Regions from separate parts of the Janthinobacterium sp. BJB304 genome, predicted to be linked through region 3. Evidence: predicted binding sites of a transcription regulator. Region 3 holds the regulator's gene; each other region holds the start of a gene.
What was found. Region 3 encodes sigma-54, which starts transcription at its own class of promoters, with help from an activator protein. Its sites were predicted from a motif close to TGGCANGNAANCTGCTTT; they were not measured.

Region 1 (7,708 bases), on a different contig from region 3:
CTGCATCAGGCGGCGCCCGGCGTATCGCCGGGGCGGTGGATTTTCTGCCGCAGCGGCACGGGTGCCAGCAAGTGCTGGCCGTGGCCGTCGTGGTGGCCATGGCCGCTGCCATACGCGCCCGCTTCCGGTTCGAACGGCGCGCTTTCTTCCGTCACGGTCGCCCGCAAGCCTTCGAGCATCTCCTTCAACACCACGTCCTTGCGGATGCGCAAAAAGCCGTCGCCTACCTGCGCCTGGGTGTGGCGGTTCCCCAGGTGGAAAGCGCACCGCAGCAAAGTGTGCGCATCCGCGCAGCGCACCAGGTAGGTCGGTTCGCGCGCGGCGACGATCTGCACCACCTGCCCGCCCGGCCCCGTCATGCGCTCGCCGTCGCGCAGCACCGTGCCGCGCACGGTGAACACGGCCACGTCCTCGCCATTCGACAGCACGGCGCGCAGCCGGCATTTTTCGCGCTGGTCGTAGGGCAGCACGAGTTGGGCAACGGCGGCGCGAGGATCGTCAGCCGCCAGTTTGGTATGCAAAGTCAGCATGATGTCTCCCGCTTAAAATAGAAAATAGCGCTGCGCCATGGGCAGCACGGCCGCCGCCTCGCACACGAGCAGCTGGCCGTCGGCGCGCACGGCGTAGGTTTCCGGGTCCACTTCCATGTGCGGCGTGGCGCCGTTGTGGATCATGTCGTGCTTGCGCAAGCCGCGCATGTTTTTCACGGCGATGACGGATTTATTCAGTTTGAGCTGATGGCCGATATCGAGGTCGTAGGCCGCCTGCGAGACAAAGGTGAACGACTTTTTCAGGCCGCCGCCGAAGGCGCCGAACATCATGCGGTAATGCACGGGCTGCGGCGTGGGGATCGAGGCGTTCGGGTCGCCCATCTGCGCGGCGGCGATCATGCCGCCCTTTAAAATCATCGACGGCTTGACGCCAAAGAAGGCCGGCTTCCACAGCACGATGTCGGCGATCTTGCCCGCCTCGATGGAACCGACCACGTGCGATATCCCGTGCGTGATGGCCGGGTTGATCGTGTACTTGGCGATATAGCGCTTGGCGCGAAAATTGTCGCTGCGTGCCGTGTCGGGCGCCAGGGCGCCCCGCTGCACCTTCATCTTGTGCGCCGTCTGCCAGGTGCGCATGATCACTTCGCCGACGCGGCCCATCGCCTGCGAGTCGGACGACATCATCGAGATGGCGCCGATATCGTGCAGAATGTCTTCCGCGGCGATGGTTTCGCGGCGGATGCGCGACTCGGCAAAGGCCACGTCTTCGGCAATGGCCGGGTCCAGGTGGTGGCACACCATCAGCATGTCCAGGTGCTCGTCGAGCGTGTTGACGGTGAAGGGGCGCGTGGGGTTGGTCGACGAGGGCAGTACGTTGGACTGGCCCACGGCGGCGATGATGTCGGGCGCATGGCCGCCGCCCGCCCCTTCCGTGTGAAACGTGTGGATGGTGCGGTCCTTGAAGGCGGCCAGGGTGTGCTCGAGAAATCCCCCCTCGTTGAGGGTGTCGCTGTGCAGCGCCACCTGGATATCCATGCGGTCCGCAACGGACAGGCAATTGTCGATGGCGGCCGGCGTGCTGCCCCAGTCCTCGTGCAGTTTCAGGCCGATGGCGCCCGCGCGCACCTGTTCTTCCAGGGGCAGCGGCAAGCTGACGTTACCTTTTCCCATGAAGCCCAGGTTCATCGGGAAGGCGTCGGCGGCCGCCAGCATGGCGTGCAAGTGCCACGGTCCCGGCGTGCAGGTGGTGGCGGCCGTGCCCACGGCCGGCCCCGTGCCGCCGCCCAGCATGGTGGTCACGCCGCTCATCAGCGCTTCCTCGATCTGCTGCGGGCAGATGAAGTGGATGTGCGTGTCGACGCCGCCGGCCGTGACGATCATGCCTTCGCCGGCGATGATTTCCGTGGCGCCGCCGATGGCTAGGGTCACGCCGGGCTGGATGTCGGGATTGCCCGCCTTGCCGATGCCGAAGATCAGACCGTTTTTCAGGCCGATGTCGGCCTTCACGATGCCCCAGTGGTCGAGGATGACGGCATTCGTGATGACGGTATCCATCACCTCGGCCGCGCAGCGCTGCGACTGGCCCATGCCGTCGCGGATCACCTTGCCGCCGCCGAATTTCACCTCTTCGCCGTAGATCGCGTAGTCATGCTCGATCTCGATGAACAGTTCCGTGTCGGCCAGGCGGATGCGGTCGCCCTTGGTGGGGCCGAACATCTCGGCATACGCGCTGCGGGGAATGCTGGCCATCTCAATCCTTTCCCGGTGGTGTGTCTTGCAGTTCGCCCATCACTTCGCCGTTGAAGCCGTAAACCTTGCGTTCGCCCGCCAGCGCCACCAGTTCCACCGTGCGCTGCTGGCCCGGTTCGAAGCGCACGGCCGTGCCGGCCGTGATATTGAGGCGCATGCCGTAGGCACGCCAGCGCTCGAAGGCCAGCGCCGGATTGACTTCAAAAAAGTGAAAGTGCGAGCCGACCTGGATGGGCCGGTCGCCGCGGTTGGCCACCACCACGGTGGCCGTGGCGCGCCCCGCATTCAAGCTGATTTCGCCTTCTTCCAATTGGTATTCGCCTGGGGTCATGAGGGGCTCCTGTCAATGTCGCTTGTAGGTTACGGTATCGGGTGGTGCACGGTCACCAGCTTGCTGCCGTCGGGGAAGGTCGCTTCTACCTGGATGTCGGGGATCATCTCGGCGATGCCGTCCATGACGTCGGCGCGCGAGAGTATCTTGGTGCCGTCCGACATCAGCTGCGCCACCGACTTGCCGTCGCGCGCGCCTTCCATGATGGCGGCGCTGATCAGGGCCACCGCTTCCGGGTAATTCAATTTCAAGCCGCGCGCCAGGCGCCGTTCGGCCAGCAGCGCGGCCGTAAAAATGAGCAGCTTGTCTTTTTCGCGGGGAGTCAGGTCCATGGTTTTCCTTGCGCTTCTTTCCTGATTAAGTGTTCCAGATGCGGGGCACGACGGCGTCGCGTCCCAGCATGGCGGGGCGCAGCAACTGCCAGGCGGCCAGCATGATGCGGCGCGCCGCCTCGCTGTCGCCGCACAGCAGGCGCACCACCACCAGCGATTTCATGTGCGTGGCGCCAAACGCCGCGCCTTCCGGCACGGCGATCTCGCGCACGGCAGCTAGCACGGCAGGGGAAACTTGCGTGCCGACGGCGATCAGGGTGGCGCATACCGTGTGCCCGCCCAATCCCAGGGGGCTGGCCATCAGGGCGCCGCCGGCGGCCAGCACGCCCTGCTCCCACCACAGCAGCTTGCCGCCGCGGCGGATCTGCACCTGCTGGCTGATGCTGCCCGTATTAAAAATTTCGCCTGCGGCGCTGCGGCCCAGGCAAACGATGTCGCAGCCGATGTAGCCGGCGTCCGCCGCTAGGTCCACCTCATGTCGCAGGCGCACGCAGGCCTGGTCGAAGAAAATGCTTTCCTGCGGCAGCCACTCGATGGCGGCGCCGCTGCCCGCGCGCAGCACGATGTGCTGGCCCGAGACATGGCCGTTGGCGCGGTACCATTTGGCGGCGCCCGGTGACGTGAGCAAGGCGTGTGCGCCCTCGCCCGCCGTGGCGTCGACGGCCAGCTGGTCGCCGCCCACCACGCCGCCGGGCGGATGGATGATGATGGCGTGGCAGACGCCACCGCCTTCCGGATACAGAGGCTTTTGCACGCGCAGGGGGCCGCTGTGCGCGCGCTCGACGAGGCGGCTGACGCCATCGTGCAGCGCGAAGCCCAGGCGCAGCTGCGCCTGCCAGGCGCCGTGTGCGCTGGCTGGTGGAGGCATGACTGGGTGGCTGCTGTCTGGCATGCGGGGCAATCGCGTAAATAAGCGATTACCTAAGCAGGATATGTGCCAGCATCAGGTGAAGGAAACGTGAGAATCGTGCACCGCGTTGCAGCGAATGCACCGGCATGGTGCACCGACCGCACCGCGGCGCTTATGCCTGGGCCATGGCCAGGGTGCGCCGTTCGCGCAGCAAGGCCGTAAACAGTGCGGCGCCCAGGGGGCGGCTGAAATAATAGCCCTGCATTTCATCGCAGCCGTGTTCCGTCAGGAAGGCGACCTGCTCGCGCGTTTCCACGCCTTCGGCGATGACGCGCATATCGAGGTTGTGCGCCAGCGAGATGACGGAACGGGCGATGGCCGCGTCGCTGCTGCTGGTGGTGACGTCGTCGACGAAGGATTTGTCGATCTTCAGCACGTCGATGGGAAAGCGCTTCAGGTAACCGAGGCTGGAATAGCCGGTGCCGAAGTCGTCGAGCGAAATGCCCACGCCGATGTCCTTCAGGCGCGTGAGGGCCGCCACCGCCTTGTCCGGGTCGCCCATCACCGTGCTTTCCGTGATCTCGATGCCCAGGCAGGCGGGCGCGATGCCGTACTTGCGCAGGGCCGCCTCGACGAAGGGCACCGTGCGGTCCTGCGCGAACTGCTTGCCAGACAGGTTGACGGCCACCTTGATGCTGCCCAGGCCCGCATCGTGCCACACGCGGATCTGCGCGCACACGCTTTCAAGCACCCATTCTCCGATAGCCGTGATCAAGCCATATTCCTCGGCCAGCGCGATGAACAGGCCGGGCGGCACCTTGCCCAGCACAGGGTTATTCCAGCGCAATAACGCTTCCGCACCCAGCATGGCGCCCGTGCGCAAGCACATCTGCGGCTGGTAGTGCACTTCGAATTCATCGCGGCCGATGGCGCCGCGCAGCTGCTGCTGCATGGCCAGGCGGGCGCGGATATCGCTGCCCATGCGCTCCGTGAAGAAGGCGTAATGGTCGCGCCCCATTTCCTTGGCGCGCACGAGGGCCGTGTCGGCATGGCGCAGCACGTCGTCGAGGCTGTCGCCGTCTGCCGGGCACATGGCGATGCCGATGCTGGTGGTCAGCGCCAGGCGCTCGCCGTCAACACTCAATTCTTCGCGCAAGCCGGCCAGGATGGTTTGCGCCAGCCCCAGGGTACGTCCCAGCAGGGCATCGTCCTGCAGCAGTATCTGGAATTCGTCGCCGCCCTGGCGCACCACGGTGTCGCCCTCGCGTACGCAGCCGGACAGGAAGCGCGCCACCACCTGCAGCGCCTTGTCGCCGACGGCCTGGCCGTGCGAATCGTTGATGTTCTTGAAGCGGTCCAGGTCCAGGCACATCAGCACCACCTGCTGGCTATCGCGCACGGCGTTCGCGCGCGCCTGTTCGAAGCGCTCGCGCAGCAGCACGCGGTTCGGCAAACCCGTCAGCGCGTCGTGGTAGGAGAGGAAATCGATCAGATGCTGCTCGGCCTTGCGCTCGCTGATGTCGAGGAAGACGCCCACATAGTTGACGACGGCGCCGTCCGGGCCGTGCACGGTGGAGACGCTGAGCAAACAGGGATAGGTGTCGCCGCTCTTGCGCCGCGTCTGCACCTCGCCTGACCAGCAGCCGCTGCTGCGCAAGCCCTGGCGCAAGGCCAGCAGCACCGCTTCGCCCGTGTACTCGGCATGCAGGCGCATGATGTCCGTGCCCACCACTTCCTGCGCCGCGTAGCCGGTGATGCGGGTAAAGGCGGGATTGGCCGTGACGATGATGCCGGCCGGATCCGTGATCAGGATGGCGTCCTGGGTCGCTTCGAAGACCTGACCCGACAGGCGCAGCAATTCTTCATTGGCGCGGCGGATCTGCACTTCGCGCGCCAGCGTGCTGGCCACCTGTTCCAGTTCGGCCGTGCGTTCGGCCACCCGGCGTTCCAGGTTGGCGCGCTCCTGCGCCAGCTGCAGCTGCGCCCGCGCCAGACGCACATGGGCATCGGTGCGGGCGAGGATTTCCTCGGCCTGGAAGGGCTTGGCGATGAAGTCGACGGCGCCCAGCGCAAAGCCGCGCACCTTGTCGTCCGTATCGTACTGGGCCGACAGGAAGATCACCGGCACCTGCTGCAGGGACGGTATCTCCTTCAGGCGGCGGCACACTTCAAAGCCGTCGAGGCCGGGCATGCGCACGTCGAGCAGGATCAGCTCCGGCGGGCGCGCCTGGGCCGTCCACAGGGCCAGTTCGCCGTTCGGCGCCTGGCGCACCGCGTAGCCGGCGCCGCCCAGCAAATCGCTCAACAGCTTCAGCGAAGCCGGCGTATCTTCAACGATCAGTACTTCGCCCTTCGAATTCACTTCCGAAAAATCGCGGTGCATGTAGCAGTTCTCTCAGCTTTGGATGAGGCGCGGCGGTCCGTTGCCACGCTGGACAAGACATTTTCTTTGCGATGAACTACGTACTATCATCATAATCTTTATTGCAATTTAGCACCATCCATCGGCCCTACTTAGTCCGTCTTTTCAGCGAAACCGATGTTGTCAGCCCACACTTTTACGTGTGCGCCAGCGCCCCCTCATTCTCCAGCAAGCCGCACAGTTGGCGGTACTGATGCTGGTCGAGCATGGCCTGCAGCGGCGCCAGCAACGGCGCCGCCGACGCAGGCAGGGCCGCCAGCAGCTGCGCTACCCTGGCCAGGTTCAATTCGCGCAGCGCCACCAGCAAGGCGGCGCGTTCTTCCCCCGTCAGCAGCAGCAAGTCTTGTGCCCGCAGTGCCGGCAACGCCTCGGGCGCCTGCGCCACGGGCAGCGGCACAGGCGCCGGCACGGGCGCTTCGGCCGCCTGCGCGGGGATGCTGAAGCGGAAGGTGGCGCCCTGCCCCGGCGTCGACTCCACCGTCAGTTCGCCGTTCATCAGCTGCACGAATTCGCGCGAGATGGCCAGGCCCAGCCCCGTGCCATCCTTCGGTCCCGCGCTGTCGGCCTGCACGAAGGGCTCGAAGATGCGCTGCTGGTCCTCCGGGGCGATGCCGATGCCCGTGTCGCTGACGGCGAACGACAGCCCCCATTGGTCGCCAGCGCGCCGCTCGCCGCGCACGCGCAGGGTGACTTCTCCGCCGCCGGCGAACTTGACGGCGTTTGACATCAGGTTCAGCAGCACCTGGCGCAAGCGTGTCGCATCGAGCACCACGGCCGCCGGCAGGTTCGCGCAGTCGAGGCGCAGGGCCAGCCCCTGCTGCTCGGCGCGCATGCCCAGCATGTCCATCACTTCCTGCAGCAGCGGCGCCAGCGCCACCACGGCCGTCTGTGCCTGCAGGCGCCCCGCCTCGCCCTTCGACAGTTCGAGAATTTCATTGATCAGGGTGAGCAAATGGTTGCCCGAGCGGTGGATAATGGCCAGATTGCGCTTCTCATCGTCCTGCATGTTCGGCGAGGCGGCCATCAGGCGCGAAAAGCCGATCACGGAATTGAGGGGCGTGCGCAGTTCATGGCTCATGTTGGCCAGGAAGGTGCTTTTGGCGCGGTTCGCCGCCTGCGCCTGGCTGACGGCGACCGACAGGGCGCTCGTGCGCTCGGCCACCAGTTCTTCCAGGTGATGGCGGTGGCGCAGCAGTTCCAGTTCCGCCTCGCGGTGCGCCGTGATGTCGTAGTTCGAGCCCACCAGGCGCATGGGGCGGCCCTGGCCGTCGCGGAAGATCACGGCATCGGCCTTGATGTAGCGGATGGCGCCATCGGGCCACAGGATGCGGTACTCGTGCGTGAACGCCTGGCCGGCACCCAGCGCGGCGCGCAGGGCCTCCTTGGCGGCGGGCACGTCGTCCGGCACCAGCGCCCTGCGCCAGATCGCCGCCGGCGCCATGCCGCTTTCCGCGTCGGCCTTGAACTGCGCATACATCTGCTCATCCCACTGCAAGGCATCGCTGCTGACGTTCCAGTCCCAGATGCCGA
Region 2 (7,708 bases), on a different contig from region 3:
GGAAATCATCGGGTCGGAGAGGATCAGCGCATGCACGTCGATGAACGCGCCCAGCTCCGTGGGCGCATCCTTGGGTAGCTCGTTCCACAGGGTCTGCAGTTCCTTGTGGACGGTGGCGATGGCGCTTTGCAGGCGCTGGACTTCGGCTTCGATCTGTTCCTGGGCGACCAGGTAATGTTTGACGTCAAGGGCGGCCGGCGCCAGCAGATGTGCGCGGCCGATGGCGATGCCGCGGGAAACCGGGATGCCGTGGAGCGTGAAAGATGCCATGGGTTGACCTGTCGGAATGCGGCTGCGGCTGCGTTCGGCGGGCATTACTCGCCTTCGCCAAACCTGTCATTAATCAGGGCGGTGAGCGCATCGACACATGCCTGCTCATCATCGCCCTCGGCTTCCAGGGTCACTTTCGCGCCCTTGCCGGCGGCCAGCATCATCACGCCCATGATGGACTTGGCGTTGATGCGGCGCGCGTTGCGGGTCAGCCAGACGTCGCTCTTGAACTTGGCGGCGAGCTGGGTAAATTTGGCGGAGGCGCGTGCGTGCAGTCCCAGCTTGTTGATGATTTCGAGTTCTCTTTGAATCATTTTTGTATGGTCTCTATCCCTGAATGCACTACGCTGATGACAATCTTGGCCTATAAAACCCGCCGCCTTCAGGGCGGCGGCCATGTACTTCCTTACTCGCCCACGCGAATGCGGTTATCGACGCGCACGGCGCCGCTTTGCGCGCCGGCCAGCGCCATCTCCACCACCACGTCGAGCGTGTCGCGGCGATACGTGATGGCGCGCAGCAGCATCGGCAGGCTGATGCCGGCGATGACTTCCACCCTGCCCGCATCGGCCAGCTTATTGCAGCAGTTCGACGGCGTGCCGCCCTTCACGTCGGTAATCACCAGCACGCCGGAACCGTCGTCGAGACGGCAGATGGCGTCCGACGCCAGCTTTTGCACTTCCGCCAGATCCTGGTCGGCGACGACGTCGATGGCTTCAAACCGCTCCGTTGGACCGCGAAACACATGCGCGCAGGCGGCGATGAAAGCCTGTCCCAGCGGTGCATGTGTCATGAGCAAGATCCCTACCATAGTCATTTCACCTTCTAGCGCTGCTGCGCTTGCGCAACGCCATGCTCGACGGCGTCGACAAACATGGCAGCCACATCAAAACCCGTTTGCTGCATGATTTCCTGGAAGCAGGTCGGGCTGGTGACATTGACTTCCGTCAGATAGTCGCCGATCACGTCCAATCCTACCAGCATCAGGCCACGCGCGGCCAGGATCGGGCCCAGCTTTTCTGCGATTTCCAGGTCGCGCGCCGTCAATGGCTGCGCCACGCCCGTGCCGCCGGCGGCCAGGTTGCCCCGCACTTCGCCCGCCTGCGGGATGCGCGCCAGCGAAAACGGCACCGGCTTGCCGCCGATGACGAGGATGCGCTTGTCGCCCTTGACAATGTCGGCGATAAAACGCTGCGCCATGATGGTCTGCGCGCCGTTCTCGCTCAAGGTCTCGATGATGGCGCCCAGGTTCAGGCCATCGGCCTTGACGCGGAAGATGCCCGTGCCGCCCATGCCGTCGAGCGGCTTGAAGATGACGTCCTGGTGTTTGGCGTGGAAGGCGCGCAGGCGCGCTTCATCCGACGTCACCAGGGTCGGCGACGTGAATTCGGAAAACTGGGCAATGGCCAGCTTTTCATTGTTGTCGCGGATGGCGGACGGCTTGTTGAAGACGTGCGCGCCCTGCTTTTCCGCCAGTTCCAGCAAATACGTGCCGTACACGTATTCCATGTCGAATGGCGGGTCCTTGCGCTCGATGATGGCGTCCAGGGCCGACAGGCGCACTTCCTCGGTCGAGACGACCTTGTACCAATCGTGTTCGTCGCCCGTCAGCTCGAGGTGGTTTACCCGTGCCGTGACGATGCCCTCTTCCAGCGCCATGTCCTTCTGTTCGAACGCGTACACGGCATGACCGCGTTTGGCCGCCTCGCGCATCATGGCGAAGGTGGAATCTTTGTAAGTCTTGAAGCCTGCCAGCGGGTCGGCAAGGAATGCAATTTTCATGGTGCGTCCAATCGGGGAGCCTGGATAAGGAATGCTTGATTCTAGCCGAGATCGCCAGGTGCGGTAGTCACCGCGCCCGGCAAGCTGCGGGGAGGGATCAATACACCTCGGGATTCGGGTCCGTGCGCTCCATTTCCAGCGACGCGGCCAGCAAGGCCAGGCGCGCCACCACGCCATACACATAGAAGCGGTTCGGCGCGGCCGTGCCCGGCTTGGCCTTCAAGTCCGGCACGGCATGCTGCTGGGCAAACGCCAGCGGCACGTACTGCGAGCCGGGCGCGTTCAGGTTCTGGTCGACGCCCTTTTCCGCGTGCACGCGGTAGAAACCGCCCACCACATAGCGGTCGATCATGTAGACGACCGGTTCCGCCACGGCATCCTTGATGCTTTCAAACGTGGGCACGCCTTCCTGGATGATGACGTCGGTGACGACCTTGCCGTCCTTGACGATGGACATCTTGTCGCGCTGCTTGCGCGACAGGTCGCGCACTTCGCTGGCGTCGCGCACCGTCATGATGCCCGTGCCATACGTGCCCGCATCGGGCTTGACGATGACAAACGGCTTTTCCTTGATGCCGTATTCCTTGTATTTCTTGCGGATCTTGGCCAGCAGCACGTCGACGCTGGCGGCCAGCGCATCTTCGCCCTCGCCTTCCTGGAAATTGACGTCGCTGCACTTGGCGTGGAAGGGATTGAGCATCCACGGGTCGACATCGATCATCTTGCCGAATTTTTTCACCACTTCATCGTAGGCCGTGTAGTGGTTGCTCTTGCGGCGCAAGGCCCAGCCCGCGTGCAAGGGCGGCAGCAGGCTTTGTTCATGAATATTTTGCAAGATATCAGGGATGCCATCCGACAAGTCGTTATTCAGCAGAATCGTGCACGGGTCGAAATCCTTCAAGCCCAGGCGGCGGCCGTTGTTCAGGCGCACGAGGGGCTCGATGACGAGCATGTTGCCGTCCGGCAGGGCCAGCGGTGTCGGCTGGGTGATCTCGGGCGACCACGAACCGAAGCGCACGTGCAGCCCCGTCTGGCGGAAGATCTGCATCAGGCGCGCCACGTTCTGCAGGTATTGCGGCGTGGTGTTGTGTAATTCCGGCACGATCAGCAGGTTGCGGGCGTCCGGGCAATACTTGTCGATGGCAGCCATGGCCGCCTGCACGGACAGGGGCAGCATTTCCGTGGCCAGGTTGTGAAAACCGCCAGGGAACAGATTGGTATCGACGGGCGCCAGCTTGTAGCCCGCGTTACGCAAGTCTACAGAGCAATAGAAGGGCGGCGTGTGTTCTTGCCACTCCATGCGAAACCAGCGCTCAATGGCCGGCGTCGCGGCCAGAATCTTTTTTTCGAGGTCGAGCAGCGGTCCGGTCAGGGCCGTGACGAGATGGGGAACCATAGTTACATCCTTAAATTATGTGCAGTATTCAAAAAAGCACACAGAACTGCCGACTATATTACCGTGTAAGTACCCCAAATCGGGGCAAAACCCTTGTTTTAAAGACCTTTTCCATTCCCACAACGAAAAAAAGGCACCTCAATGAGGCGCCTTTCTGGCCGGACATGCCGCGCCGGGGCGCTGGCATGTCAGATCCTTGTTATTTAACCATGATACGCTTGCTCGCCATGGCTGGTGATGTCGAGGCCTTCGCGCTCTTCTTCTTCCGGTACGCGCAAGCCGATGACGATGTCGACCAGTTTATAGGCGACGACGGAGACGACGGCCGACCAGACGATGGTGGTGCCGACCGCTTGCGCCTGCACCCACACCTGATGACCGATCGAATACGGATCGGCCGACATCTTGTTCGTCACATAGTCGAAGATGCCCTGGCCGCCCAATTGTGGTGCAGCAAACACACCCGTCAGCAAGGCGCCGAGGATACCGCCCACGCCATGCACGCCGAACACGTCGAGCGAATCGTCGGCGCCGATCAGGCGTTTCAGGCCATTCACGCCCCACAGGCAGACGATACCGGCCAGCAGGCCGATGACCAGGCCGCCCATCGGGCCGACAAAGCCGGCCGCCGGGGTGATCGCCACCAGGCCGGCCACGGCGCCCGAGGCGCCACCGAGCATGGATGGCTTGCCTTTGCTGATCCACTCGCCAAATACCCACGACAGGGTGGCGGCGGCAGTGGCCAGCAAGGTGTTGACGAAGGCCAGGGCCGCCACGTCGCCCGCTTCCAGCGAGGAACCGGCATTGAAACCGAACCAGCCCACCCACAGCAGCGAAGCGCCGATCATGGTCATCGTCAGCGAGTGCGGCGCCATCGATTCGCGGCCGTAGCCAACGCGCTTGCCGATCATGATCGCACCCACCAGGCCGGCGACGGCGGCATTGATGTGCACCACGGTGCCGCCGGCGAAGTCCAGCGCGCCTTTTTGCCAGATCCAGCCCGCTTTCAGGGCTTCGCTGGCCGAGGTGGCGGCATTGGTGATCAGGTCAGGACCGGTCCAGAACCACACCATGTGGGCGGCCGGCAGGTAGGCGAACGTGAACCACAGCACGACGAAGGCCAGCACGGCGGCAAACTTGGCGCGCTCGGCAAACGCGCCGACGATCAGCGCACAGGTGATGGCGGCAAACGTGCCCTGGAAGGCGACGAAGACGAACTCTGGAATGACGACGCCCTTGCTGAAGGTGGCGGCGGCGGCAAACGTGCCCTTTGCCGGATCCCAGATACCGTTCAGGAACAGGCGGTCGAAGCCACCGAAGAAGGCGGTTTTTTCCGTAAAGGCGATCGAGTAGCCGTAGATACACCACAACACGATGACCAGCGCGAACACCATGAACACTTGCATCAGCACCGACAGCATGTTCTTCGAGCGCACCAGGCCGCCGTAGAACAGGGCCAGGCCGGGGATGGTCATCAAGATCACCAGCAAGGTGGAAATCATCATGAAGCTGGTATCGCCCTTGTTGGCGACGGGCGCGGCGGCTGGCGCTGCAGCGGCAGCGGCCGGCGCTGCAGCCGCCGGTGCTGCTGCGTCAGGCACCGGCGTGACGGCGGGGGCGGCAACGGCCGTGGTCGTGGCTGCCTCGGTCTTGACAGGGGCATCGGCAAAGCTTGGCGCGGCGACGCCAAACGCGCACACACAGGCAAACCCAGCGAGCAATTTTGTTATATTTTTACGCATCAATATTCCCCTTAGAGCGCTTCGTTACCGGTTTCACCGGTACGGATGCGGATGACTTGTTCCAGGTTGTAGACGAAAATCTTGCCGTCGCCGATTTTACCGGTACGCGCAGCGCCTTCGATCGCTTCGATGGCCTGGTCGACAATGGCGTCATCGACGGCCGCTTCAATCTTGGTTTTTGGCAAAAAATCAACGACATACTCGGCGCCACGGTAGAGTTCCGTGTGGCCTTTCTGGCGGCCGAAACCTTTGACTTCGGTGACGGTAATGCCTTGCACATTGATAGCCGACAAGGCTTCGCGTACTTCGTCCAGTTTGAACGGTTTAATGATTGCAGTAATCATTTTCATGGCAGTCTCGCTTAAAAGGTTTTGGATACGGTCAGCACGAGACCGGATTTCGCCAGATTCTTGCCATTCGGTGCCAGCGACGTGATGTTGGCCTTGACGGCGGCCAGAGCCACGGTCACCACGCCGAAATCCTTGGTCACGCCGAACTTGACATCGTTATAGCTGAGGGCATCGTTGTGCGCGACTTTCTGGCGGCCGATATGCACGTTCATGATGTAGCCGTCGATCAGATCGAAGTTGCCGCCCACATCGAGGTAGCCGCTGTTCTTGCTGTCAGGCACGCCGAACAGATTGGTCGTCGAGTGCGAGTACTTGATGTACAGCGGACCATAGCCGAGCTGACCGTACAGCTCGAAGGTGTTCGCGTTGGTGCTCAGCCCATTCGACGGATAGAAGTAGTACAGGCCGCCCACATCGTAGGTGAAATCCTTGCTGATCTCGCCTCGTTTGCCGCCGTAGATATCCCATTCCAGGTTGGTATCGCCGCCGCCGTCCTTGATCCATTTGATGCTCGACAGCCAGCTCCCCACGTACAAACCCGTCGGGTTGTGGGTATAGTCGGCGCCGCCGCTGATGGCAGGGTCGAGACGGCTTTGCGACACGCCACGGTAGCGGTAGTCGCTGGTCAGCGCCACGTTGTAGCTCACCACGTTATCAGGTACGGCTTCGGCCGCAGCAGGCGCCGCCACTGCATCCTGGGCCATGGCGCTGCCGCACATGGCGGTCATGGCCAGCGTCAACGCTGCAGCTAAAGTCATGTTCTTGGACAGATTCTTCATGGCGATTCCCTTTTATTGAACTTTTAAAGCGGTTGAGGTTTAAAATCTTGGCTGGAGATCACAAAGCGTTCATACCTTCTTTAGCAGAATACGTGCCAGCTCTCTTGCCACCTTGACAGGTGCGTTTCCGGCCATACATACCCTGCAAGCCGCTGGGCATGCGGAAATACGCTGCTGAAGCGTTGTGGATTTGCCTATTTTCGCACCAGATTAACACCGCTGTGCACCGCAATGGTGCGATGCACATGCCGCACCATAAAAGGACTGATCATGGACATGAATACCTTCTTTAACGACTTGCAAGGCAAGATCCACCAGGCCATCGAGAACTCGCCGGCCAAGGATATCGAGAAAAACGTGAAATCGATGATGACCCAAGGCTTCGCACGCCTCGATCTCGTCACGCGCGAAGAATTCGATATCCAGGCGCAAGTGCTGGCCAAGACCCGCGCCAAGCTCGACGCACTGGAATTGCGCCTGATCGAACTGGAAACCCGTCTGAACGAACCCAAGGCCAAGGTGTAAGGTTGTAAGGTTGTAAGGTTGTAAGGTTGTAAGATTGTAAGGTGACGCCAGCCAGACCACGTTACTGACGGCCTTGCTGGCATAGCTCAAGCCTGACGGCGTTTCACGCGCTAGACTGAGACTGCCCGCGCCCGCGCTACAGGGGAGTTTGATGAGTCTGGCCGTCCTGAAAAGCCGCGCCCTGGCCGGCATGGAAGCGCCCGAGGTAAGTGTCGAAGTCCACCTTGCCAACGGTTTGCCTTCATTTACCATTGTTGGCCCGATATACACTAAAATCGGTGCATGACAAATATCGCCTACTCATATATAAGGTTCAGCCATTCCAGCCAGCAGCACGGTGGAAGTCTTGAACGACAAGACTCAAGAGCTATTGAGTACGCCTCTCGCAAGGGCTTGACACTTGATACAACGCTGAACATGCGAGACCTAGGAGTATCAGGTTACACAGGCAAGAACATCACAGATGGTGCGCTGGGTAGCTTCGTCAAGGCGATTGAGTGCGGCACAGTGCCGAAAGGCTCCTTTCTACTCATTGAAGACATTGATAGGCTCTCACGCCTCCCGGTGATGGAGGCTCTGGACGTATTCCAGTCCATCATAAAGGGTGGAGTAACAGTCGTGACACTGAAAGACGAAAGGGAGTACAGCCGAGCCAGCCAGATCAACAACTGGCTTGAACTTATGCCTATCCTTGTATCGATGGGGAGAGCGCACGAGGAGTCCTCGCGTAAGTCAACACTGCTTGGCAGTGCTTGGAGAAGGAAGAAGCAAGCCGCTGCAGACGAACTTAAGCCAATGGGCAACAACGCTCCTAGGTGGCTGGAGTACGTTAAAGAGGACAAGGCCAACGGCATCAGTGCCTGC
Region 3 (7,708 bases):
CAGGGTCAGTTCAAGCGAGGAAAACATGGGTTGCCCGGTGCGGTCAATGGAAATCGTTGTTTGTTGTGACTGGCAAGTTTTTTGCTTTCCTAATTCGTTTATACTTTGGGCATGAGTGTAACCCATGAAAAAACAATGCTGAAAGCTTTTGATCGAATTGACATGCAAGCGACGACCGAGCGCGCCGTCGCGCTGGCCCGCACCACCTTGCAGATCGAGTCCGACGCCATCAATGCGCTGCACGCGCGCCTGGCAACGGACGACAGCGTGGGCCGCGCCGTGGCGCTGCTGCTGCAGTGCAAGGGGCGTGTCGTCGTCTCGGGCATCGGCAAGTCCGGCCATATCGCGCGCAAGATTGCCGCCACCCTCGCTTCCACCGGCACGCCGGCCCTGTTCGTGCATCCGGCCGAAGCGGCCCATGGCGACTTGGGCATGGTCACGTCGGACGATGCTTTTATTGCCATCTCGTACTCGGGCGAGTCGTCCGAACTGATGGCCATCATGCCCGTCGTCAAGCGCATGGGCGGCGTACTGATTTCCATGACGGGCAAGCCGAACTCGAGCCTGGCCCAGCTGGCCGATGTGCACCTGGATATTTCTGTTGAAAAAGAGGCCTGTCCGCTGAATCTGGCGCCGACGGCCAGCACCACCGTCACCCTGGCTCTGGGCGATGCGATCGCCGTGGCCTTGCTCGACTTGCGCGGCTTCAAGGAAGAGGATTTCGCCCGCTCGCACCCGGGCGGCGCCCTGGGCCGTCGCCTGCTTACGCACGTGCATGACGTCATGCGCAGCGGCGAACGGGTGCCGAAAGTACCCGTGGACGCTTCGCTGCTGCAGGCGCTGGAAGAAATGACGAAGAAGGGCATGGGCATGACGGCCGTCGTCGATGCGGACAACCGCCCCGTGGGCGTGTTTACGGATGGCGACTTGCGCCGCATGTTCGAGCGCGTGCAGGATTTCACGCAAGTGGCGATCCGCGACGTCATGCATGCGCAGCCGCGCAGCATCGCGCCCGAACGCCTGGCTGTCGATGCCGTGGCCGTGATGGAACAGTTCCGCATCAACCAGATGCTGGTCGTCGATGCCGACGGCAAGCTGGTGGGCGCCCTGCATATCCATGATCTGACGCAAGCGAAGGTGATCTGATGGAGAGCGTAGCGGACAACCTGGCGCGCGCGGCCAAGGTCAAACTGATGATCTTTGACGTCGACGGCGTGCTCACCGACGGCAGCCTGCATTTCGGCCCCGATGGCGAAATGATGAAAACGTTTAATGTGTATGATGGCCTGGGCATCAAGCTGCTGCAGGAATCCGGTGTGCAGACGGCCATCATCAGCGCGCGCCGCTCGGCCATCACGGCACGCCGCGCGCAAGACCTGGGCATTACCCATGTGCACCAGGGCGGTCACGACAAGCTGACGCCGTTTCGCGAACTGCTGGCGCTGACGGGCTTGACGGAAGAGCAATGCGGCTACATCGGCGACGACGTCATCGATGCGCCCATCCTGCGTCGCGTGGGCTTTGCCGTCAGCGTGCCGGGCGGGCGTCCGGAAGCGCAGGGCCTGGCGCACCATGTGACGCAGGCCGGCGGCGGCCGCGGCGCGGTGCGCGAAATCTGCGAATTCCTGCTGCGCGCCCAGGACAACTATGCGCGCGTCATGGCGCCGTTCCTGGAGTGAGGTGCGCCTTGCCGCCAGTGACCTATGAAAGAGTGAAACCCTATGCGTAAGCCAGGAGGCGCCCATCGCTGGCGCATGATTTTTACCCTGCTGGGCGCGGTCGTCGTCGCGCTGGCCAGCTTTTGGCTGCTTGAAGTGATGAACAAGAATGGCCAGGACATCAAGGCCAGCAAGAATTTGGGTGAGCCCGACTATTTCATTACCAATTTCAGCCTGGTGCGCATGGACTTGACGGGTAAGCCCAGCTATATCGTGTCGGGCAACAAGCTCACGCATTATCCGGCCGACGATTCGTCCGATATCGACCAGCCCTTCGTGCGCAAGCTGACGCCGGGCATGCCGCCGTTGAACATGAATGCGGAACTGGCGCATATCGACCAGGACAATACCCGGCTGCAACTGCACCGCAAGGTCGTGATCGACCGCGTGGCCAGTCCGAAGGCGCAGAACCTGACGGTCAGGACGGAAGCGCTGACGGTGTTTCCGGACGAAGAAAGAATGGAAACGGACGTGCCTGTCGATATCCTGACGGGCGCCTCGCGCATCAATGGTATCGGCATGAAGGCCAATAACGCCACCGGCGTGGTGGAAGTGCAGAATGCCTTGCGCATGGTCCTCCCGCCGAAACCGCGCCCGGCTGCGGCGGCAAAATGACAGAATGAAACAAGGAAACCATACTATGAAGAACATCTTGCTGTTGAGCGTATTTTCTCTGGCCCTCATGGGCGTGGCGCATGCCGAGAAGGCCGATTCCGAGAAGGAAGCCGTCATCACGGCGCGTAGCGGCCACGTCGATGACGTCAAGCAGATTCGTACCCTGACGGGCGACGTCGTGCTGGTCAAGGGCACGCTGACCATGAAGGCGGGCCGGGCCCTGATCACGGAAGACCCGCAAGGCTACCAGTTCATCACCTTCTGGGCCGATCCCGGCAAGCTGGCCACGTTCCGCCAGAAGCGCGATGGCGCCGGCGACCTGTGGGTCGAAGGCGAAGCGGAGCGCGTGGAATACGACAACAAGACGGAAGTGGTGAAACTGTTTTCCAAGGCCAAGCTGACGCGCCTGGAAGGCACGAAAGTGACCGACGTGGCCAATGGCGCCTTCATCTCGTATGACAGCCGCAAGGAAGTATTCAAGATGGAAAATTCTGACAGCGGCACCAGCACCTCCGACGGCGGCAGCGTGCGCATGGTGATCCAGCCGAAGACCAAGGCGCCCGCGGCGGAGAAAGCGCCGGCCACACCTGTGCCAGGAACGAAATAATGGACAATACCCGTTGCGGCAGCACCCTGATCGTTCGCGGACTGCAGAAAACCTATGGAAAGCGGCAAGTCGTGCATGATGTCTCGCTGCAAGTCGAATGCGGCGAAGTGGTGGGGCTGCTGGGCCCGAACGGCGCCGGCAAGACCACCTCGTTCTACATGATCGTCGGCCTGGTGCCGTCGGATGGCGGCAGCATCGACATCAGCGGCGTGGACATTTCCAGCCTGCCGATCCACCGCCGCGCGCAGATGGGCCTGTCGTATCTGCCGCAGGAGGCGTCCGTGTTCCGCAAGCTGACGGTGGAAGACAATATCCGCGCCGTGCTGGAAATCCAGACCGTCGAAGGCCGTCCTTTGAAGAAGGCCGAGATCGAGGAACGCCTGGATAAACTGCTGGCCGACTTGCAGATTGAAAAGTTGCGCGAGAACCAGGCGCTGTCCCTGTCGGGCGGCGAGCGCCGCCGCGTGGAAATCGCCCGCGCCCTGGCCACCGATCCCCGTTTCGTGCTGCTCGACGAACCGTTCGCCGGCGTCGACCCGATCGCCGTGATCGAGATCCAGCGCATCGTGCGCTTCTTGAAGGAGCGCAATATCGGCGTGCTGATCACCGATCATAATGTGCGCGAGACGCTGGGTATTTGCGACCGTGCCTACATCATCAACCAGGGCTCGGTACTGGCGTCGGGACGCCCCGACGACATCATCGCGAACGAGTCGGTACGCCGGGTCTATCTGGGCGAACACTTCCGCATGTAAGCCAATGAAACAATCATTGCAGCTGCGCACTTCGCAGCACCTGGCACTGACGCCGCAGTTGCAGCAATCGATACGCCTGTTGCAATTGTCTACTCTGGAATTGCACCAGGAACTCGAGCAACTGCTGACGGACAATCCCTTGCTCGAGCGCCTCGACGATCCGCTCGACCGTTCGCTGCGCCTGCTGTCCGACGGGGCCTTGAGCTCCACGGCCGCGCCGGCCGAAGCGCCGCCCCAGCCGCCAGGCCAGGAGGCGCCCGCGGCGCCGGCCGAAGCGGAAACCTTTGACGGCGAGGCGGGCGAGGGCCCGGCCGCCGCGGATGGCGGCGACAGCGACTGGAGCGAGGCGAGCCGGGGCAAGGCGCCCGACGACGAAGATTCCCGCCCGCAACTGGAGGCCCATCACTGCACCCTGCGCGAACACCTGATGGAGCAGATGCGCGTGACGGTGCTCGAATTGCGCGACCGCGCGCTGGTCGAGCTGATCATCGACGCGCTCGACGACAATGGCTACCTGGAAGAGTCGCTCGACGACATCCTGGCGCGCCTGCCGGAAGAGCTGGAAATCGATGCCGACGAGATGCGCACGGCCTTGTCGCTGCTGCAAAGTTTCGATCCGCCCGGCGTGGGCGCGCGCAATGCGTCCGAATGCCTGGCGCTGCAAATCAAGCGCTTGCCGCACATCGCCATGGTGACGCGGCGCATGGCCCTCGTCATCGTGGAAAAGCACCTGGCCTGGTTTGCCCAGCGCGATTTCAACAAGCTGAAAAAAGCCCTCGATTGCGACGATGAAGACTTGCGTGAAGCGCAGACGGTAATTCGCCAGTGCAACCCGCATCCGGGCGCCGTGTTCGCTGCGGACGTGTCCGATTACGTGGTGCCCGACGTCGTCGTCAAGCGCGCGCGCAATGGCTGGCAAGTGACCCTGAACAACGACGTCATGCCGCGCCTGCGCGTCAATGCCATGTACGCCAACTTGCTCAAGCAGGGCAAGGGCGAGGGCGCCATGGGTGCACAGTTGCAGGAAGCCAAGTGGCTGATCAAGAATATGCGCCAGCGCTTCGACACGATTCTGCGCGTGGCGCAGGCGATAGTAGAAAGACAAAAGAACTTTTTCTCGCATGGAGCCGTTGCCATGCGCCCCCTTGTGCTCCGTGAAATAGCTGATACACTGGGTTTACACGAGAGTACTATCTCGCGGGTAACAACTCAAAAGTACATGCTGACCCCGCACGGCATGTTCGAGTTGAAATATTTCTTTGGTAGCCACGTCGCCACCGAAGCGGGGGGCGAAGCGTCATCGACGGCGATACGGGCATTGATCGTGCAACTGACAGGAGCAGAAGACCCTAAAAATCCTTTATCCGACAGTAAGATTGCGGACATGCTGGGGGAACAAGGCATGGTGATTGCGCGACGTACTGTTGCCAAATACCGGGAAGCATTAAAAATTCCGCCAGTGAGCCTGCGTAAGTGTTTGTAAGTTTTTTTCGGTTCCTCTGCGGGCCGGATACGATGGACCGCACGAACCCGATCATCTTTAGGAGTGTGTATGAATCTCACCATCAGCGGACATCATCTCGAAGTGACACCAGCCATCCGTGAATACGTACAAACGAAGCTGGAGCGCGTGAAACGTCATTTCGATCAAGTTATCGATATCGCCGTGATTCTGACCGTGGATAACCTCAAAGAGAAAGAAAAACGTCAAAAGGCCGAAGTCAACCTGCGTCTGAGTGGCAAAACTGTCTATGTGGAAAGCCTGGCGCACGACCTGTATGCCGCAATCGATACCCTGATCGACAAGCTCGATAGGCAAGTGATGAAATACAAAACCAAAGTGCAAGGGCACGGTAAAGAGGCGATCAAGCATCTGCCAGACAGTTCGGAAGAAGAATTCGCCCCCGCCTAAGCGGCCCGCGACTTTCAACCGGCTGTGATCAACTAAGGGCGCACATTGCGCCCTTTTTTGCGCCCGTAGCTGTCGAACGCAATGTTCCCCGCGCAGGCGCTAAAATGTTGGCACTTTCACTTCTTTCCTGCCTGCCATGAGCGACCTCGTCCAGATTTCCATCCGCCACCGCACGGGCCACATCGTGCTCGACCGTCCGAAAGCCTTGAATTCCCTGTCGCTGGAGATGGTGCGCGCCCTGAGCGCGGCCTTGCTGGCCTGGCGCGACGATCCGCAGGTGGACGCCGTGGTGATCCGCTCCAGCAGCGAAAAAGCCCTGTGCGCCGGCGGCGACATCCGTTTCTTTTACGACGCTGGCCTGGCCACGCCACAGGGCGGCAGCGCCTTGCTGGAAGATTTCTTTACGGAAGAATATGCTTTAAATCATTTGATCCATTTTTATCCGAAACCGTATATCGCCGTCATGGATGGGGTGGTGATGGGCGGCGGCATGGGCGTGGCGCAAGCGGGGCCCGGCAACCGCCTGCGCATCGTCACGGGCCGCACGCGCATGGCCATGCCGGAAGTCAATATCGGCCTGTTCCCCGATGTGGGCGGCAGTTACTTTTTGTCCCGTCTGGCGGGTCAGCTGGGCCTGTACCTGGGCTTGACGGGTTTGACGATCAACGCGGCCGACGCCCTCTACACGGGCCTGGCCGATGTCTACCTGCCCGAGGCGCAGATGGGGGCGCTGCTGGCCCTGTTCGAGTCCACGCCGGGCGAAGGCTTGCCGGTCGCTATCAAGGCACTGGCGGCACCATTCCAGGCCGAGGCGGGCGCTTCCCCCCTGGGCACGGCGCGCGCGGCGCTGGACCGCCACTTCAGCGCGGGTTCGGTGGCCGCCATCATGGCCTCGCTGGCGCAGGACGACGGCGCATTCGCGGCGAAGGCGCTGGCGGCCATGCGCCTGCGCTCGCCCTTGATGATGTCGGTGACCCTGGAGTTGCTGCAGCGGGGCGCCCACCTGGGCGTGGCCGATTGCCTGCGCATGGAGCGCACGGTGGTGCGCCACAATTTCGAACATGGCGAAGTGCTCGAGGGCGTGCGCGCGCTGGTGGTCGACAAGGACAATGCCCCGCGCTGGCAGCCTGCCAGCCTGGACGGGGTCGACGCGGCCATGGTGGCGCGTTTCTTCGCCCCCGTGTGGCCGGCGCAAGCCCATCCGCTGCGCCACCTCGACTGATTAAGAGCGCTCGCGGTGGCGCAGCACGACTCTTTCTTTGGGGCCGAAATACTGCGCCAGCCGTTCCGCCATGTACACGGAACGGTGCTGGCCGCCCGTGCAGCCCAGCGCCACCGTCAAATAGCTGCGGTTGTCGGACTTGAACGACGGCAACCATTTTTCGATGAAGGCGCGGATGTCGGCCAGCAGCTCCAGCGCGCTCGGTTGCGCGTCGAGGAAAGCGATCACGGGCGCGTCGCGGCCGTCGAGCGGGCGCAGGGCCAGGTCGTAATACGGATTGGGCAAGGCCCGCACGTCGAAGACGAAATCGGCATCGAGCGGCACGCCCAGCTTGAAGGCGAACGATTCGAAGAACAGAGTCAGCGGCGCGCGCTCTGAGGCGACGATATCCTTGATCCATGCGCGCAATTTGTTGGCGCTCAGTTCCGAGGTATCGATCACATGGCCCAGCTGTTCGATGGCCGACAGGCGTTCGCGTTCTTCCGAGATGCACTCGATCAGGGTGCGGCGGCTGGCCGGATTCTGGTTCGGGCGCAACTCGTGCGACAGCGGATGGCTGCGCCGCGTTTCCGAGAAGCGCGCCACCAGCGAATGCGTGGTGGCTGTCAGGAACATGACCTTGACGTCATGTCCCTGGTCACGCAGCAGCGCGACATTGTGCGGCAAGCTGACGAGCGATTCGGCGCTGCGCGCATCGACGGCTACGGCCAGTTGCGGCGTGCCTTCGTCGAGCAAGGTTTGCACCAGGCTCGGCAGCAAGGCCGGCGGCAGGTTGTCGACGCAATAGTAGCCGGTATCTTCCAGCACATTGAGCGCGACGGATTTACCGGAGCCGGATATTCCGGTGATAAGGACGATATGCATAGCCCGATCATACAA
Region 4 (7,708 bases), on a different contig from region 3:
CTGTAGGCGACGCCGCCATCGCGGCCCGCTGCTTTGCCTTCGTGCGCGACGAAGTCGCCCATAGCTGGGACTACCAGCGCAATCCCGTCACCTGCCGCGCGTCCGACGTCTTGCAACACGGCACGGGCTATTGCTATGCGAAGAGCCATCTGCTGGCCGCGCTGCTGCGCGCCAACGGTATCCCCGCTGGCCTGTGCTACCAGCGCCTGGCTGTGGGGGAAGCGGGCCCGCCGTTTTGCCTGCATGGCTTGAACGCCGTGTATCTGCAGGACTTTGGCTGGTACCGCATCGATGCGCGCGGCAACAAGCCCGGGGTCAAAGCCGCCTTCACGCCGCCGCAGGAGCAACTGGCCTTTCCCGTGCTGGCGCCGGAAGAGCGCGATCTGCCGGAAATCTGGCCGGCACCGCTGCCGCAGGTGATCGCATCGCTGACCGGCCATGCGACCGTGCAGGATGTGGCCGCGCACTTGCCCGATATCGAATTGTTGCCGCTGCAAAAATAATCTCAAGAAAGAAATCATGAAAAAAGTGTATGTTGGTCTGTTCGGCCTGATGTTACTGGCCGGTTGCGGCGGCAAGGGCGAGAGCGGCGGGCAATCGAGCGCCGCGCGTCTCGACGGCAAGGAAAAAGGCAGCGAGTTTCTTGCCTATGAACATAATGTCAGCGTCGATACGAGCGAGGCGCAAGTGCGGCCCCTGTATGAAAAAGTGGTCGCCGCCTGCAAGGCCGATACGGAAAACGGCTGCCTGCTGCTCGATTCCAGCATCGACGGGGGCCGTTACGTGCATGCGCGCATCAGCATGCGCGCCAAGCCGGCCGGCATCAAAAAACTCGTCGCGCTGGTCGCGGCCGAAGGCGACGTCACCAGCCAGGGCACCAAGGTGGAAGACCTGGGCCGTCCTGTGCTCGACAGCAAGAAGCGCCTGGAGATGCTGAAACAGTACCAGGCGCAGTTGCAAGACCTGGAAAAGCGCTCTGGCGCGAATGTCGATGCGCTGATCAAGGTGACCAAGGAACTGGCCACCGTGCAAGTGGAGCTGGAGCAGGCGACGGCGGCCAATGCGCTATTGATGCAGCGCATCGACACGGACTTGCTGAACGTGATGATCAGCGCCGAAGGCAAGCAATCGTTCTGGCGCCCCGTCAAGCGCGCGCTGGGCAATTTCACGGACAACCTGTCGGAAGGCGTGGCCAACGCCATCACGGCCATGGCTTACATCCTGCCGTGGCTGATCGCTTTCGTGCTGCTGTTCCCGCTGGGCCGCAAGGGCTGGCGCCGCTTGAGAGGTATCAAGCGCTAGGCACGCCCCAGACATGAACAGGGCCTGCGCGTGGCAGGCCCTGGAACGGCGTCACATGCTTGTCGCAGCTTGATCAGGCGCTGCGGTTCGCCGTGCTGATAGACACGACTTCAGCCGCTTTTTTCGGACGTTTCTTGATATTGCTGCCCGTACTGCCTTCGTCGTCGACCTTGACTTGGCTCGTGCTTGTGCCACCTGCCGGGGCCGTAGGCGCGGCGCATGCGCTCAACATCAACAGGGCGCACACGCCCGCGATCATATTTTTCATGAGTGAACTACCTAAGTGAGTTAAGTAAAGGGAAAGTAGCAAGAGACATGCTGATTTCATGTTTACTTACGCCGCCAAGCAATGCGACATAAGAGGGCCCCATCTTAGTGCGCTTATCAAGAAAGCTCAATTAGTTTTTAACTAATGATCTTGTTGCTTTATTTTTATCTTTGTTTTCCCATGCCGGGGCAGCTCCCGGACTCCCCAGCAAGTGGCGCTGCCGCACCAAAACGGTGGGCCGCGCGCCACCGTTGCCATCCCTTCCTGTCGGCACCTGTAGGTGGCGCCCTGGCATGCATTCTGCTTTAACAACATGGCAGACCCAGCTCGACCCCCACGAACCCATCACAGGAGTCCCCATGTCACGACGCATCATCCTGAAAGCGGCCGCCGCCGGCGCATTCGCCCTGGCCACGTCCACTTATATGCAGGCAGCCCTGGCCGCCGATACGATCAAGGTCGGCATTCTGCACTCCCTGTCGGGTACCATGGCCATTTCCGAAACGTCGCTCAAGGATGTGGCCCTGATGACGATCGCCGAGATCAATGCCAAGGGCGGCGTGCTGGGCAAGAAGCTGGAGGCCGTCGTCGTTGACCCGGCGTCGAACTGGCCTTTGTTCGCGGAAAAAGCGAGACAATTGGTGGCGCAGGATAAGGTGGCCGTGGTATTCGGCTGCTGGACGTCCGTGTCGCGCAAGTCGGTTTTGCCCGTGTTCAAGGAACTCAACAGCCTGCTGTTTTACCCCGTGCAATACGAGGGGGAAGAGCTGGAAAAGAATGTGTTTTATACGGGCGCCGCGCCGAACCAGCAGGCGATCCCCGCCGTGGAATATTTGATGAGCACAGATGGCGGCGGGGCCAAGCGTTTCGTGCTGCTGGGCACGGATTACGTGTATCCGCGCACCACCAACAAGATCCTGCGCGCCTTTTTGAAAAGCAAGGGAGTCAAGGACAGCGATATCAGCGAGGTCTACACGCCGTTCGGCCATGCCGACTATCAAACCATCGTCGCCAACATCAAGAAGTTTTCCACGGGCGGCAAGACGGCCGTCATTTCCACCATCAATGGCGATTCCAACGTGCCGTTCTACAAGGAACTGGGCAATGCGGGCTTGAAAGCCACGGACGTGCCCGTCGTCGCGTTTTCCGTGGGCGAGGAAGAGCTGCGCGGCATCGATACCAAGCCCTTGCTCGGTCATCTGGCGGCGTGGAATTACTTTGAATCCGTCAAGAATCCGGTAAATACCGCCTTCATCAAGCAGTGGAAGGCGTATGCGGTGGCGCAAAAGCTGCCGAACGCGGGTTCGGTGGTGACGAACGACCCGATGGAAGCGACCTATGTCGGCATCCACATGTGGGCGCAAGCCGTGGAAAAGGCGAAATCGACGGACACGGACAAGGTGATCGCCGCCATGGCGGGCCAGAGAGTGAAAGCGCCATCGGGCTTTACCCTGACCATGGATGCAACGAACCACCACTTGCACAAGCCCGTGATGATCGGCGAGATCAAGGCCGATGGGCAATTCAATGTCGTGTGGAAAACCAAGGAACCGATACGCGCCCAGCCGTGGAGCCCGTATATCAAGGGCAATGAGGGCAAGCAGAAGCTGTAAAAAGCTTGCGCGTCGATTCGTCGCCGCAACCCCAGGCAAAGAGCTGGGGTCAGACCCCTGTCCTTGTCTTTGGGGGAAGGATACCTATCAAGACTTCGGCTTTACTACATGGAATCCATGCACATGCAGCTTCTCCCCAAACTGCTGGTCCTCGCCTGCCTGTTGCTATCCTCGCTGGCGCAGGCCGCCATCCCTCCCGACCTGCTCAAGCCGCTGGCCGGCGACGATCCCGACGCCAGGGTCGCCGCCGTGGCGCAGATCGCCGCCCTGGCCACGCCCGAGGCTGCCAAGGTGCTGCAAGCCTTGCAGGACGACGCCTTGTACGCCGCGCCCGACGGCAAGGTGTACATCGTCGACGGCGAGCAGGCGGTTGACCCGGCAATCGGCCGGAACGTGCCGATGCCCGACGGCATCGATGGCGTGATGGTCAACAACCGCTTGCGCGCGGCCGTGGCAGGCGCCTTGTCGGGTTTGCAGTTGCTGGCGCCGGAGCGCAGCGCCCGCCTGGCGGCCGCGCAAGCCTTGCAAAAGGCGGTCGACCCCGCGCAGCTCCCCCTGATCCGCACCGCGCTGGCGCGGGAAAGCGACGCTGAAATTCAACAACTATTGCAAGTGCTGATCGCCAGCGCCAACCTGCATGCACCCGACGCCGCCACGCGCAAGGCCGCCGTGCTGGCGCTGGCGGGCAGCAGCGATGCGCGTTTGCTGCCGGTGCTGCAAGCCATGCTGGAGCGGGGGCCGGACGGCAAGGCTGGCGAGCCCGATGAAGCCGTGCAGCTGGCGGCCATCGACACCATGCGCCAGATCAAGGGCAGAGTGGCGCGCATGGAATTGGCCGGCAACGTGTTTTACGGCATTTCGCTGGGCAGCGTGCTGCTGCTGGCCGCGCTGGGCCTGGCCATCACCTTCGGCCTGATGGGCATCATCAACATGGCGCACGGCGAATTGCTGATGATAGGCGCTTACACGACCTATCTGTGCCAGCTGTTTTTCCGCACCTATCTGCCTGGCCTGCAGGATGCGTATCTGCTGGCCGCCTTGCCGGCCGCCTTTTTTGTTGCCGGCCTGGTGGGCGTGGCACTGGAACGCACGGTGATCCGCTGGCTGTACGGGCGGCCGCTGGAAACCCTGCTGGCCACCTGGGGCATCAGCCTGATCCTCATGCAGCTGGTCCGCACGATCTTCGGCGCGCAAAACGTGGAAGTGGCCAACCCGGCCTGGATGTCGGGCGGCGTCACCGTGCTGGGCGGCCTCGTGCTGCCGTACAACCGCCTGGCCATCATCGGCTTTGCCATCGTCGTGGTGGTGGCCGTGTGGTTGATCCTCAACAAGACGCGGCTGGGACTGTTCGTGCGGGCCGTTACGCAAAACCGCCGCATGGCCGATTGCGTGGGCGTGGCCACGGGCAAGGTCGACATGCTCACCTTCGGCCTCGGTTCCGGCATCGCCGGGCTCGGTGGCGTGGCCCTGTCGCAGCTGGGCAATGTGGGGCCGGACCTGGGCCAAAGCTATATCGTCGATTCCTTCATGGTGGTGGTGCTCGGTGGCGTGGGCCAGCTGGCCGGCACCGTGATCGCCGCGGTGGGACTGGGCGAAGTCAACAAATTCCTCGAACCGGTGGCGGGCGCCGTGCTGGCGAAGATCGCCATTTTGATATTCATCATCATTTTCATCCAGCGCCGGCCGCAGGGCCTGTTTGCCATGAAGGGACGCAGCGTCGAATGATTACCTCATATCAATCCAAGCCTGGCCTGTTCACGCGGCCCGTCTGGCTGGCGATTGCCGCCTGCACGGTGCTGACCGCGTTGTTGCCGATTTTTAACCTGGCGTTTGCCGAAGGGCATGCCTTGCACGTATCCGCCTACACGGTGGCGCTGGTGGGCAAGTTCATGTGCTACGCGCTGGCCGCGCTGGCGCTGGACCTCGTCTGGGGCTACACGGGTATCCTGTCGCTGGGACACGGCGTGTTCTTTGCGCTGGGCGCGTATGCGCACGGCATGTATCTGATGCGCGCCATCGGCGACCAGGGCCAGTACCGCAGCAGCTTGCCCGACTTCATGGTCTTTCTCGACTGGAAAACCTATCCGTGGTACTGGGCCTTCACGGAACATTTCTGGTACTGCATGGCCCTCGTCGTGCTGGTGCCGGGCGTGCTGGCCTTCGTCTTCGGTTATTTCGCGTTTCGGTCGCGCATCAAGGGCGTGTATTTTTCCATCATCACGCAAGCGATGACGTATGCCTTCATGCTGCTGTTTTTCCGCAACGACACCGGCTTTGGCGGCAACAATGGCTTCACGGATTTCAAGACGATATTGGGCTACAGCGTCACGGCGCCCGCCACCCGGGCCGTGCTGTTTCTGCTGACCCTGGCTTTCCTGCTGGCGGCGCTGGTGGGCGCGCGCGCCATCGTCCGCTCGAAACTGGGCAGGGTGCTGCAGGGCGTGCGCGACAGTGAGGCGCGGCTGATGTTCCTCGGCTACAACCCGCTGTGGTTCAAGCTGTTCGTCTGGACCTTGTCGGCCGTCCTGTGCGGCATCGCCGGCGCCCTGTACGTGCCGCAGGTGGGCATCATCAATCCGTCCGAAATGTCGCCCGCGAACTCCATCGAGATGGTCGTGTGGGTGGCGGTGGGCGGGCGCGGTACCTTGCTCGGTCCGATTGTGGGCGCTTTTACCGTGAACGGCTTGAAAAGCTGGTTCACGGCCGTCTTGCCGGAATTGTGGCTGTTCGCGCTGGGTTTGCTGTTCATCGGCGTGACGCTGTTCATGCAACAAGGCATGCTCGGTGTCTTGAACAAGCTTAAACGTAAAAAAGTCGCCGCCGTGGCAGAGGAGGCCGCATGAGTATCCGCATGTTGCCCGGCATGGCCGGCACCGAGGCTGGCGCCACGTATGCGCGCGTAAAAGGCGAGGGTGTCGATACGACGCATGGCGCCATTTTGTATCTGGAAGACATCAGCGTGTCGTTCGACGGCTTCAAGGCCATCAACAAGCTGAGCCTCGATATTTCCGTGGGCGAGTTGCGCTGCATTATCGGCCCGAATGGCGCGGGCAAGACGACTATGATGGACGTGATCACCGGCAAGACGCGGCCCACGTCCGGCACGGCCTGGTTCGGCCAGACCATGAATCTGGCCACCATGACGGAAGCGCAAATCGCCCACGCAGGCATCGGCCGCAAATTCCAGCGTCCCACCGTGTTCGAACAGCACACGGTGTTTGACAACCTGGAACTGGCGATGAAAATGGACAAGCGCGTGGCGCCCACCCTGTTTGCGCGCCTGTCGTCCGAGCAGGCGGGCAGGATCGAAGCGATCTTGCGCTTGATACGCCTCAACGGCCACGAGGCGCGACCGGCCGGTTTGCTGTCGCACGGGCAAAAGCAATGGCTGGAAATCGGCATGCTGCTGATGCAGGAGCCGCAGCTGATTTTATTGGATGAACCCGTGGCCGGCATGTCGGACGCGGAAACGGCGCGCACGGCGGAGCTCCTCAATGAATTGCGCGGCAAGCATTCGATCATGGTGGTCGAGCACGACATGGGTTTCGTTACGGAAATCGCCCAGCAAGGCATCGTCACCGTGCTGCATGAAGGGGCCGTGCTGGCGCAGGGCCGCATGGACGAAGTGCAAGCCGACGAGAGGGTCATCGAAGTCTATCTGGGAAGGTAACCATGCTCGAAGTGCAAGAATTAAATCAATACTATGGCTCCTCGCATACCTTGCGCGGCATCGACCTGTCGGCGCGCAAGGGCGAATGCCTGGCCTTGCTAGGGCGTAATGGCGTGGGCAAGACGACCTTGCTCAAATGCCTGATGGGCGTGCTGCCCGTAGCGCAGGGCAAGGTGCTCTTCAACGGGCATGACATCACGAGATTGGCGCCGCATGCGCGCGCCAGGCTGGGCATCGCCTACGTGCCGCAGGGGCGCGACATCTTTGCGCGCCTGACGGTCGAGGAAAACTTGCTGATGGGCATGGCGGTGAAGCGGGGCAGGCTGGCCTCGCGCATCGATCCCCACGTGTATGAGCTGTTCCCCGTGCTCAAGGAGATGCTGCAGCGGCGCGGCGGCGATTTGTCCGGCGGGCAACAGCAGCAACTGGCCATCGCCCGCGCCCTGCTGGCCGAGCCGCAATTGATCATCTTCGACGAGCCGACGGAGGGTATCCAGCCCTCCGTCATCAAGGATATCGGCAGGGTCATTTCCTTGTTGAAACAGCGGGGCGACATGGCCATCGTGCTGTGCGAACAGTATTTCGATTTCGCCCGCGAACTGGCCGACGACTTCATCGTGCTGTCGCGGGGGCAGGTGGTGGCCAGCGGCAAGGCGGAACAGATGGATGGCGACGAGGTGAAGCGGCACCTGGCCGTGTAAGGTCAGACGAGCTGGAGCCAGCCCAGCACGGCGCCGGCCGCCAGCAGCCACAATAAATGGATCTTCGTGCGCCAGATGATCAGGCCGGCCACGATGGACAGGCTCCACAGGGGCCAGTCGGTGCGGATGTCATGGTTGGCGCCGCCCAGGATCA

Region 1: a site for sigma-54 is predicted at 3,829-3,846, ahead of CSQ95_RS26120 (urease accessory protein UreD). Genes of this name have one in related genera too.
Region 2: a site for sigma-54 is predicted at 6,400-6,417, ahead of CSQ95_RS12285 (TorF family putative porin). Genes of this name have one in related genera too.
Region 4: a site for sigma-54 is predicted at 1,860-1,877, ahead of urtA (urea ABC transporter substrate-binding protein). Genes of this name have one in related genera too.

Annotation. Positions count from the first base shown of each region.
Region 1 covers NZ_PDZN01000029.1:57,878-65,585, forward strand. The annotation lists gene CSQ95_RS26095 (urease accessory protein UreF) at 1-6, opposite strand, end outside; gene ureE (urease accessory protein UreE) at 6-530, opposite strand; gene ureC (urease subunit alpha) at 543-2,243, opposite strand; gene CSQ95_RS26110 (urease subunit beta) at 2,245-2,574, opposite strand; gene CSQ95_RS26115 (urease subunit gamma) at 2,604-2,906, opposite strand; gene CSQ95_RS26120 (urease accessory protein UreD) at 2,932-3,774, opposite strand; gene CSQ95_RS26125 (GGDEF domain-containing response regulator) at 3,929-6,139, opposite strand; gene CSQ95_RS26130 (HAMP domain-containing sensor histidine kinase) at 6,315-7,708, opposite strand, start outside.
Region 2 covers NZ_PDZN01000009.1:10,808-18,515, reverse strand. The annotation lists gene ptsP (phosphoenolpyruvate--protein phosphotransferase) at 1-270, opposite strand, end outside; gene CSQ95_RS12315 (HPr family phosphocarrier protein) at 315-584, opposite strand; gene CSQ95_RS12310 (PTS sugar transporter subunit IIA) at 677-1,081, opposite strand; gene gshB (glutathione synthase) at 1,096-2,052, opposite strand; gene gshA (glutamate--cysteine ligase) at 2,150-3,448, opposite strand; gene CSQ95_RS12295 (ammonium transporter) at 3,652-5,190, opposite strand; gene CSQ95_RS12290 (P-II family nitrogen regulator) at 5,202-5,540, opposite strand; gene CSQ95_RS12285 (TorF family putative porin) at 5,552-6,319, opposite strand; gene CSQ95_RS12280 (accessory factor UbiK family protein) at 6,590-6,844, shown strand; gene CSQ95_RS29835 (hypothetical protein) at 6,996-7,130, shown strand; gene CSQ95_RS12275 (recombinase family protein) at 7,127-7,708, shown strand, end outside.
Region 3 covers NZ_PDZN01000006.1:120,852-128,559, reverse strand. The annotation lists gene CSQ95_RS09230 (monovalent cation:proton antiporter family protein) at 1-27, opposite strand, end outside; gene CSQ95_RS09225 (KpsF/GutQ family sugar-phosphate isomerase) at 112-1,146, shown strand; gene CSQ95_RS09220 (HAD family hydrolase) at 1,146-1,679, shown strand; gene lptC (LPS export ABC transporter periplasmic protein LptC) at 1,722-2,333, shown strand; gene lptA (lipopolysaccharide transport periplasmic protein LptA) at 2,359-2,940, shown strand; gene lptB (LPS export ABC transporter ATP-binding protein) at 2,940-3,695, shown strand; gene CSQ95_RS09200 (RNA polymerase factor sigma-54) at 3,700-5,178, shown strand; gene hpf (ribosome hibernation-promoting factor, HPF/YfiA family) at 5,248-5,607, shown strand; gene CSQ95_RS09190 (enoyl-CoA hydratase/isomerase family protein) at 5,744-6,829, shown strand; gene rapZ (RNase adapter RapZ) at 6,830-7,693, opposite strand.
Region 4 covers NZ_PDZN01000037.1:548-8,255, forward strand. The annotation lists gene CSQ95_RS28090 (transglutaminase family protein) at 1-503, shown strand, start outside; gene CSQ95_RS28095 (DUF4349 domain-containing protein) at 520-1,302, shown strand; gene CSQ95_RS28100 (hypothetical protein) at 1,376-1,570, opposite strand; gene urtA (urea ABC transporter substrate-binding protein) at 1,930-3,183, shown strand; gene urtB (urea ABC transporter permease subunit UrtB) at 3,307-4,908, shown strand; gene urtC (urea ABC transporter permease subunit UrtC) at 4,905-6,026, shown strand; gene urtD (urea ABC transporter ATP-binding protein UrtD) at 6,023-6,853, shown strand; gene urtE (urea ABC transporter ATP-binding subunit UrtE) at 6,856-7,554, shown strand; gene CSQ95_RS28130 (chromate transporter) at 7,557-7,708, opposite strand, start outside.